2 regions of the Nonomuraea sp. NBC_00507 genome follow, and region 2 is predicted to be linked to the other one. Evidence: riboswitches for the same ligand, from Rfam matches in the RefSeq annotation. Region 2 holds a riboswitch; the other holds the start of a gene.
What was found. A riboswitch is a leader RNA that binds a small molecule or an ion and turns the genes downstream of it on or off. The one in region 2 is predicted to bind S-adenosylmethionine.
Positions count from the first base shown of each region.

Region 1 (4,092 bases), 1.5 Mb from region 2:
CCGAAGGGTTCCCCGACGCGGTGCGCGATGACCTCGGCGTGGTGCACGGCGGCCAGCACCGCCCCGGCCAGCAGAAGGGCCGCGACGAATGGTTTCACCCTGATAATGCCTTGACATCACGTTTTGGCGGGAATGAAAGTGACCTCGTGGCCCATGTGATCGCGACAAATACCGTGCCCTGGATCCCCGTGGCGCACCGCCTCGACGTCATGCTCTCCCGGACCGTTCCGCCCGCGGCGAGCACCACGTCGGCGTTCGCGTTCGTCGCAGACGGGCTCGGCAGGACCCTGATGACCTGCGTCGATCGGGAGGGGCGCGGCTGGGACATCCCGGGCGGCCACCTCGAGCCCGGCGAGAGCGCGATCGACGCGGTGGTCCGCGAGCTGCACGAGGAAACCGGCCTGCGCCTCCCGGCCGCCGCCCTGTCGATCTTCGCCTGGCAGCGTATCGAGCTCTTCGACGCCCCGCCCGCCGATTACCGTTACGCGTCGCTCACGTATATGGCCATGTTCCGCGCCGTCCTGCCGGGCCCGGGTGCCCCGACCCGCCCGCCGGCCGGCTCTGAGAGCACCCGCGCCGAGTGGCTGCCACGCGCGGACATCGAGCGCCTCTGCGGGCCCCGTACGTGGCTGACGCTGCTAGAGCGCGCGGGCTCGCTCTAGGTCTTTGCCGCGGTAGAGATGCTCGGGAATGCTGGCCAATGTGGACGGATGGACCTGCGCGCCCAACCCGTAGAACTTCTGGAAGCTCATGATCAGCGGCCGCCAGGCGTCGGGATCGATCCGGTCAACCGTCCCGGCCATCCTGATCTCTTCGTGCACCCACACCCGCTGGACCCGCACCTCGAACGCCAGCGTCCCGCCGTCGTCCCCCACCGGATGCACCGCCTCGACCACGGCCTCCATGCTGACCGGGCACTCGGCCACCCGCGGCGGCGCCACCGTCTCGGAAGGTGTGGCGGTCAGCCCGGCCCGCTGGAACTTGTCCGGCACGTACCGATATCCCCCCTCCCATTTGCGGTCCGGAACGGGATGGGCGCCGGTGGTGAGCGCCAGCCGGTCAACGGCGGTGGCGAGCGCGTCGGAGGGCAGGTTCAGGACGCATTCCCGCGTCCTGATCAAGTTGTGAGCCGTCTTGGCCCGTGAACCCAGCCCCAGCATCCCCCGCCAGCCGAGCCAGAAGGCCGACGACATGGGGGCCAGGTTGGGGGTGCCGTCCTCGTTCATGGAGGAGAGCAACACCACGGGCGTGCCGAAGTAGAGGATGTTGGGCTCGATCCTGGCATGCGGGTCCGCGTCGACGAAAATGCTCATGCGGATCAGTGTCGTGGCGCGTCAGGGGGGCCGCTGGCGGGTATCGGACCGCTCAGCGGCGGCTCCTGACCCGGGCGTTCAGGGCCGCTTTGACCTCCGGCCACTCATCGGCGATCACGGAGAAGACGGCCGAGTCCCGCACCTTTCCTTCCTCACCCGGCGCCCACGAGGGTGACCAATTCCGCAGCACACCTTCGAAGCTGGCGCCGAGGCGCTCGATCGCCCGCCGCGAGCGCGCGTTCCTGGCATCGGTCTTGAGATCGACCCGCACCACCCCGAGCGCCTCGAACGCGTAGGTGAACAGCAGCAGCTTGGCCTCGGCGTTGATCCCCGTGCCCTGCGCCGAGGCCGCCAGCCATGTCCAGCCCACTTCGATGGCCCGCAGCTCGTCCCGCCCCGGCCAGCTCCGAGGATCCCAGAACCCCGTACATCCGACGGCCCTGCCGTCCGCCACCCGCACCTGCGCGAACGGCGTCAGCCCCGCGCGCTCCCACTGGTCCCGCAGGTACTCCTCGATGTCCGCGCCTCGAGGCACCAGGGTGAACGTGTAGGCGGAGCGATCCTCCTCCGCCGCCCACGCCAGATCCGCCGCATGCCGCCTCGCCAGCGGCTCCAACCTGACCAGCGATCCGCGCAGCACGGGGACATCGAGCGACAGGCTCATCGAAACCCTCCTCATCGTTCCTGGCGTTGGCACCTTGCCGCTTCGGGCAGGTTGCCGGACCGTCACCGGGCCAGGTCCCTCAGATCCTCTGGATGACTATCGGTGCGGAGATGATGCCCGACTCCCGGGAGGGCCGTCAACGCGACGCCCTCTGGCGGAGCCGGGCAGCTCCGCGCCGTTCAGCAGCCGTCGCCCGCGGGAATTCTGTCAGTGCCGTGTGCGATGATCCCCCGCATGGACGGAAGCACGGTTCTGCAGACAGCAGCCGAATGCGAGAGATTCCTGCGTTCAGCAGCCGACAGGAGCTGGGCGGAAACCCCCATTCCCGGGATGGACTGGACCGCCGCACAGGCCGCGGCTCACGTGAGCGACTGCCTGCTGTGGTATGCCACTGATCTTGCCGCTGGAGAGCAGGAGCTCAGCACGACGGAGATCCATGTCCGTCCTGAGTCGAAGCCGGACGACCTCATCACCACGATGACCACATTCGCCACGATCCTGGCGCGGGTCGTCGACGCGACTGCGCCCGGGGCTCGCGGGTGGCATCCCTGGGGTCTCGCCGACGCGTCCGGCTTCGCCGCGATGGCCTGCGACGAGATGCTCGTGCACACCGCCGACGTCGGCGCTGGGGTCGGCCAGAGCTTCCTCCCTGCCGAGAAGCTCGCGGCGGCCACCGTGCGTCGCTTGTTTCCGTGGGCGCCGGCGGACACGGACCCGTGGGAGACGTTGTTGTGGGCCAACGGCCGCGCCGACCTCCCCGGTCAAGAGCGGCAGGTGGGGTGGAGATGGCACTGCGCCCCACTGACCGAATGGAAGGGCACCAACCCCAGCCGCCGAGTGACTCACTAGGCACCCGTCGCCGGTTTCCAGCACCTACATGGGCGTCTGGTGGAGGAGGACGACACGCCAGCCGTCCGGGGTCCGGCGGTAGACCGTCGAGGCGTACCACGAGGACGTCTCGTCGCCGGTCGTGCTCGTCAGTTTGTAGGCGACCACGGCTCCGGCGTCGCCGAGCGGTTTGACCACGACGTCGTGTGCCTGGTTACGCCGGTCCGGGTTTCCGCTTCCTTTGGCATACATGTCGAGAACCTGCTGCTTGGACACGATGCCGTAATTTCCCATGGCGACGAAGTCATCGGCGCAGTATTCCGCGAAAAAGCCCTCGTCGTAGGCCGCGTCGGCGTCCAGCATGCGCTGCTCGATTTCCGCCAGCGTCTTTTCGATGTCGCTCATGCCGTCCCACTCCTTGGTGAAGGTGCGGTCCAGGCTGCCAGGCGTACCTGACACCTCCCGACAGGTACGGCCGACGACAGCTCTCGTTCGGCGAGGTTTGGTGCTGAGCCGGTCCTGGCGACCGGCTCAGCACGGATCATCACCCGGCTATGAGCGGAGCGAGGACGCGAGCGAGCCGCCCCAGGGGAGCCCGTCCGTCGGCCACAACTCGGCCTGCCGCTTGAGCGTGTTCTCGACCCTGCCGCCCACGGGGCAGCGGAAGCCGTGCGGGGGCACGGTCAGCGAGATCAGGTAGTTGTCGATCGGCACCGTGCTGCACTCGTCCTTGCCGTAGATGCGGTGGCCCCAGCCCTCGTAGGTGAGGAGCACCGCCTTGGAGCCGAGCTGGCGGCCCACGTTGGCGGACCAGATCCACGGGGTGGAGGGGTCGTGGATCGAGTTTCCCAGCAGGATCGGAGCACTGCCCGTGTAGCGCAGCGTGTGCTGCGGGTTGGTGGTGGGGTGGTTGAGGCAGACGGGCAGGTCCTCGATCGGCATCGGGTTGAACCGCATGTCGGGTGCCAGGCGACCGGAGTTTCGCATGATCTCGGCGTACTCGTCATAGTTGCGCACCCGGAGGTTGTAGTCCTCGCAGAGAATCACAGTCGGCAGCTGGGCGACTTCTCCCGTCACGGGCTGGCGGCCGGGCAGCGGCGGCATCCACGACGGCGGCTCGCCACCGTCCAGGGCGCGAAGCATCTCGCTCAGCAGCTGCCAGGCGGGCCCCTCGGTGCCCAGCACGCCGTTCCACAGGACCTGCAGCTCGGTCATCGGACGATCCGTGACGCCCGGCCAGTAGAGCTCGCCCTTCTGCGCCTTGTCCAGCAGCCTCTTCCAGACCGC
Region 1 covers NZ_CP107853.1:500,858-504,949, forward strand. Annotated here, with positions in the region: gene OHA25_RS02615 (hypothetical protein) at 1-98, opposite strand, end outside; gene OHA25_RS02620 (NUDIX hydrolase) at 147-662, shown strand; gene OHA25_RS02625 (flavin reductase family protein) at 639-1,313, opposite strand; gene OHA25_RS02630 (GNAT family N-acetyltransferase) at 1,366-1,977, opposite strand; SAM riboswitch class I at 1,986-2,076, opposite strand; gene OHA25_RS02635 (maleylpyruvate isomerase N-terminal domain-containing protein) at 2,212-2,826, shown strand; gene OHA25_RS02640 (nuclear transport factor 2 family protein) at 2,851-3,210, opposite strand; gene OHA25_RS02645 (alpha/beta fold hydrolase) at 3,358-4,092, opposite strand, start outside.
Region 1: it holds a riboswitch for S-adenosylmethionine, as region 2 does, so the genes downstream of both, OHA25_RS02630 (GNAT family N-acetyltransferase) here and OHA25_RS10325 (aminotransferase class V-fold PLP-dependent enzyme) in region 2, are expected to answer to the same signal.

Region 2 (4,092 bases):
GATCCCCGCCGCCCTTCTCCACGTACGTGTCCACCAGGCCCGCGGCGATCGCGCGCACGCGCGGGCGCAGAGACTCGACCATGCGCGGCGTGAACGCCTTGGAGACCAGCCGGCGCAGCCGCGTGTGCACGGGCGGCTCGACGTCGAGCATGCCCGCCCTGATCACGCGCCAGAACGGCTCCTGGAAGTCCGGCTCGGTCGGCCTGCCGAACTCTTCCGGCGTGGCCACGTGAAGGAAGGACCGCCCTAGACGGCGGTCCCTGAGCAGGGTGTTCACGTCGGCGTGGCGCGAGATCAACCACTGGTTCGTCGGCTCGAAGTAGCAGACGGGCGCCTCGCGCCGCAGCTCGTCGTAGACCCGGTACGGGTAGGCCACAAAATCCGGATTCCAGGGATCAAAGCGCACTACTTCATAGTAGAAGCCTCCGGCTCCGCCTCCTGCTGCTCGGACTGCTTGGCGTGCCTGCCGCGCATCCGGATGTTCAGCAGCTCGACGACGACCGAGAACGCCATCGCGAAGTAGATGTATCCCTTCGGAATGTGCTGGTCGAGACCCTCGGCGATGAGCACCACGCCGATCAGCACCAGGAACGCCAGCGCCAGCATCTTGATGCTCGGGTGCTGGTCCACGAACCGGCTGATCGGCCCGGAGGCGAACAGCATGACCAGCACCGCCACCACGACGGCCGCGATCATCACGCCGAGGTCGTTCACCATGCCGACCGCGGTGATGACCGAGTCGAGCGAGAACACGACGTCGAGCACCATGATCTGCAGGATCACCGACGTGAAGGTGACGGCGGCGGTCTTCTTGCCGTCCTTGGCCGCGGGGGCGTCCATGCTCTGGCCGATCTCGGTGACGCTCTTGGCCAGCAGGAACAGGCCACCGAGCAGCAGGATCAAGTCACGTCCCGATATCTCGTGGCCGAAGACGGCGAACAGCGGCTGAGTGAGCTGCACCACCCACGACAGGCCGAGCAGGAGGAGCAGCCGGCTGATCAGGGCCGCGGCCAGGCCGAGGACGCGGGCTCTGTCCCGTTGTTCGGGAGGTAGCTTCCCGGCCAGGATGGAGATGAAGATGATGTTGTCGATGCCTAGCACGATCTCCAAGGCCACCAGGGTGAAGAATCCGATCCAGATCTGCGGGTCGGTCACCCAGTCGAACATCTGCTTACCTCCATGACCTGCGGCTTTGCGGTTCCCGGTAGCAACGAGTCAAGAGCCGTCAAAGTTCGCCGGTTTGCGTTTTGCCGTGGGAACTGGGTTATAGTGCGGGCGTAGGTCATGAGTGCCAGCGACAAGCCCCGGCTAGCTGGCCGGCAACCCTCGCGTCCGCGGCGGGGTGCCCCGGGTGAAGACCTGGTCCGCCACGCGGTGTGGCGGGCAAGCGCGGGCTCCATGGCTGCTCCAGGGGTCCGATGGTCCCTGAGGGAGATGTGCCGTGTCCACGCTGACGATCTTCGACTCCGTCCCCGCCCAGGCTTCGGGCGAGACCCAGGCCGCCGCCGCGAGCCGGCCGATTCCCGCGGTGCTCGGGGCCGACCTCCAGGTGCCGGTCAAGGGCGGCCGGCTGGTGGGGTACGCCAACCTGGACTACGCGGCCAGCGCGCCCTGTCTGGAGCCGGTCAGCGCCGCCGTCGCCGCCGCGCTCCCGGCCTACTCCAGCGTCCACCGCGGCGCCGGCTACGCCTCCCAGCTCACCACCGCCAGGTACGAGCAGGCCCGCCACACGGTCAGGGCGTTCGTCGGCGCTCGTCCCGACGACGCCGTGATCTTCACCCGCAACACCACCGACGCCACGAACCTGCTGGCCGGCTGCCTGCCCGCGGGCACCACCACCGTCGTCTTCAACACCGAGCACCACGCCTCGCTCCTGCCCTGGCGGAAGTCCGTACGACTGGCGCCGCCCGCCTTCCCCGGCGAGGCCGTCCGCGCCGCCGACGAGGCGCTGGCCGGGATCGAGGGCCCGAAGCTGCTCGTGGTCACCGCCGCGTCCAATGTCACCGGCGAGCTGTGGCCCATCGCCGCCCTGGCCCACATCGCACACCGGCACGGGGCCCGCATTCTGGTGGATGCGGCGCAGCTCGTACCGCATCGGCGGCTCAACCTGACCGCGCTCGACCTGGACTATGTGGCATTCTCCGGCCACAAGCTGTACGCGCCGTTCGGGGCCGGAGTGCTCATCGGGCGCCGGGACTGGCTGGCCGACGGGGAGCCGTACCTCAAGGGCGGGGGCGCGGTGCGCTCGGTCGAGGACGAGGCGGAGTGGCACGACGACCCCGAGCCGCGCCACGAGGCGGGCACCCCTAACGTGCTGGGCGCGATCGCGCTGGCCGCCGCCTGCGACGCGCTCACCGCCACCGGCTGGACCGCCTTGGTACGGGAGGAGGAGCGGCTGCTGGCCCGGCTGCGGTCGGGGCTGGCCTCGATCGAGGGCGTGCGGGAGCTGTCCCTGTGGGGGGACGACCACCCTCGGGTGGGGATCGTGTCGTTCACCGTGGACGGGTACTCGGCTCGCGAGGTGGCCGAGGCGCTGTCCAGCCAGTACGGCATCGGAGTGCGCGACGGGAAGTTCTGCGCGCACCCGTTCGTGCGGCACCTGCTGGGCCGAAGCGGGCACGACCGTGAGGACGCCGGATGCGAGGACGGCACGACGTCCGCGGTGCGGGCCTCGATCGGCATCGGCACCACGCAGGAGCACGTGGACCGGCTGGTCGAGGCACTGCGGGACCTGGTCTCCCGCTGAGCAGCCGGGTCGGCGGCTCAGCGGCACCGGTTCAGCGGTTCACCGGTTCACCGGTTCGGCGGCTTGCGGTGTTCCGGCTGGTCGTCGGAGACCAGCGCGTCGATGTCCCGCATCTCCTCGTCGCTCACGTCCGACCTGGACGCCGTCGGCTGCCTGGGCACGTTCGGCCGCTCCGAGGTGGTGGGCTCCGAGGGCGTCAGCGGACCTCCGCCGCGCCGGTGAGCGCCCGCGCTCATGCCACCCTCCGCGGCCCGGCGCTCCGCACGACGCCGGAATATCGCCCCGAACAGCGCGTCAAGTCCGATCCGCCCGCCGCCGACCGCCAGGAACAGCAGGCCCAGCGCACCCAGCGCACCCGCCAGCTCCCAGCCGCCCTCGGTCACCATGATCCCCTTCGTCGAGTGCACGAAGGCGATCGCACCGAGCATGTTGATGAGCAGCAGCAGGCCGACCGGCCGGACCAGCAGACCGAGGATCAGGAACAGGCCACCCACGGTCTCGACGACGCTGGCGAAGCCGGCCGAGAGTTCGGGCAACGGGATTCCCATTTCCCTGAAGCCCTGCGCGGTGGCGCCGAGTCCGTGCTGCCACTTCTGCAAGCCGTGCGCCATGAAGACCACGCCCGTCGCCACCCGCGCGATCAAGACAGCGACATCGAACAGAACCTTCTTCATCGTGCTATCTCCCCCCGTTCCCCCGACTCCTCCCCAAGACCGCAGTAGGGATGCGTTTCCATACCATTCCTTGACCATCCCCCACCCTGGATCACCAACTGGGACGGTGGCAGCATGGCCATATGACGGAACGCGTGGTCGGAATCGGTGCGGGCGCCAAGGAGCTGGCCACCGAGGACATGATCCTCAATATCGGCCCGCAGCACCCGTCAACGCACGGCGTGCTCAGGCTCCGGCTGACACTGGACGGCGAGCGCATCGCCACCGCTGAGCCGATCATCGGCTACATGCACCGTGGTGCGGAGAAGTTGTTCGAGGTCCGCGACTACCGGCAGATCATCATGCTGGCCAACCGGCACGACTGGCTGTCGGGGTTCGCGAACGAGCTGGGCGTGGTGCTTGCCGCCGAGCGCCTGCTCGGCATGGAGCCGCCGGTCAGGGCCGTGTGGGCGCGTACGCTCCTGGCCGAGCTCAACCGGGTGCTCAGCCACCTGATGTTCCTCGGCTCCTACCCGCTGGAGCTGGGCGCGATGACGCCGATCTTCTACTCCTTCAACGAGCGCGAGCGGATCCAGGCGGTCATGGAGGAGATCTCCGGCGGGCGCATGCACTACATGTTCAACCGGGTCGGCGGGCTCAAGGAGGACCTGCCGCTCGGCTGGCTGGACCGGG
Region 2 covers NZ_CP107853.1:2,013,036-2,017,127, reverse strand. Annotated here, with positions in the region: gene OHA25_RS10335 (cytochrome P450) at 1-406, opposite strand, end outside; gene OHA25_RS10330 (TerC family protein) at 406-1,167, opposite strand; SAM riboswitch class IV at 1,281-1,396, shown strand; gene OHA25_RS10325 (aminotransferase class V-fold PLP-dependent enzyme) at 1,442-2,746, shown strand; gene OHA25_RS10320 (DoxX family protein) at 2,794-3,420, opposite strand; gene OHA25_RS10315 (NADH-quinone oxidoreductase subunit D) at 3,543-4,092, shown strand, end outside.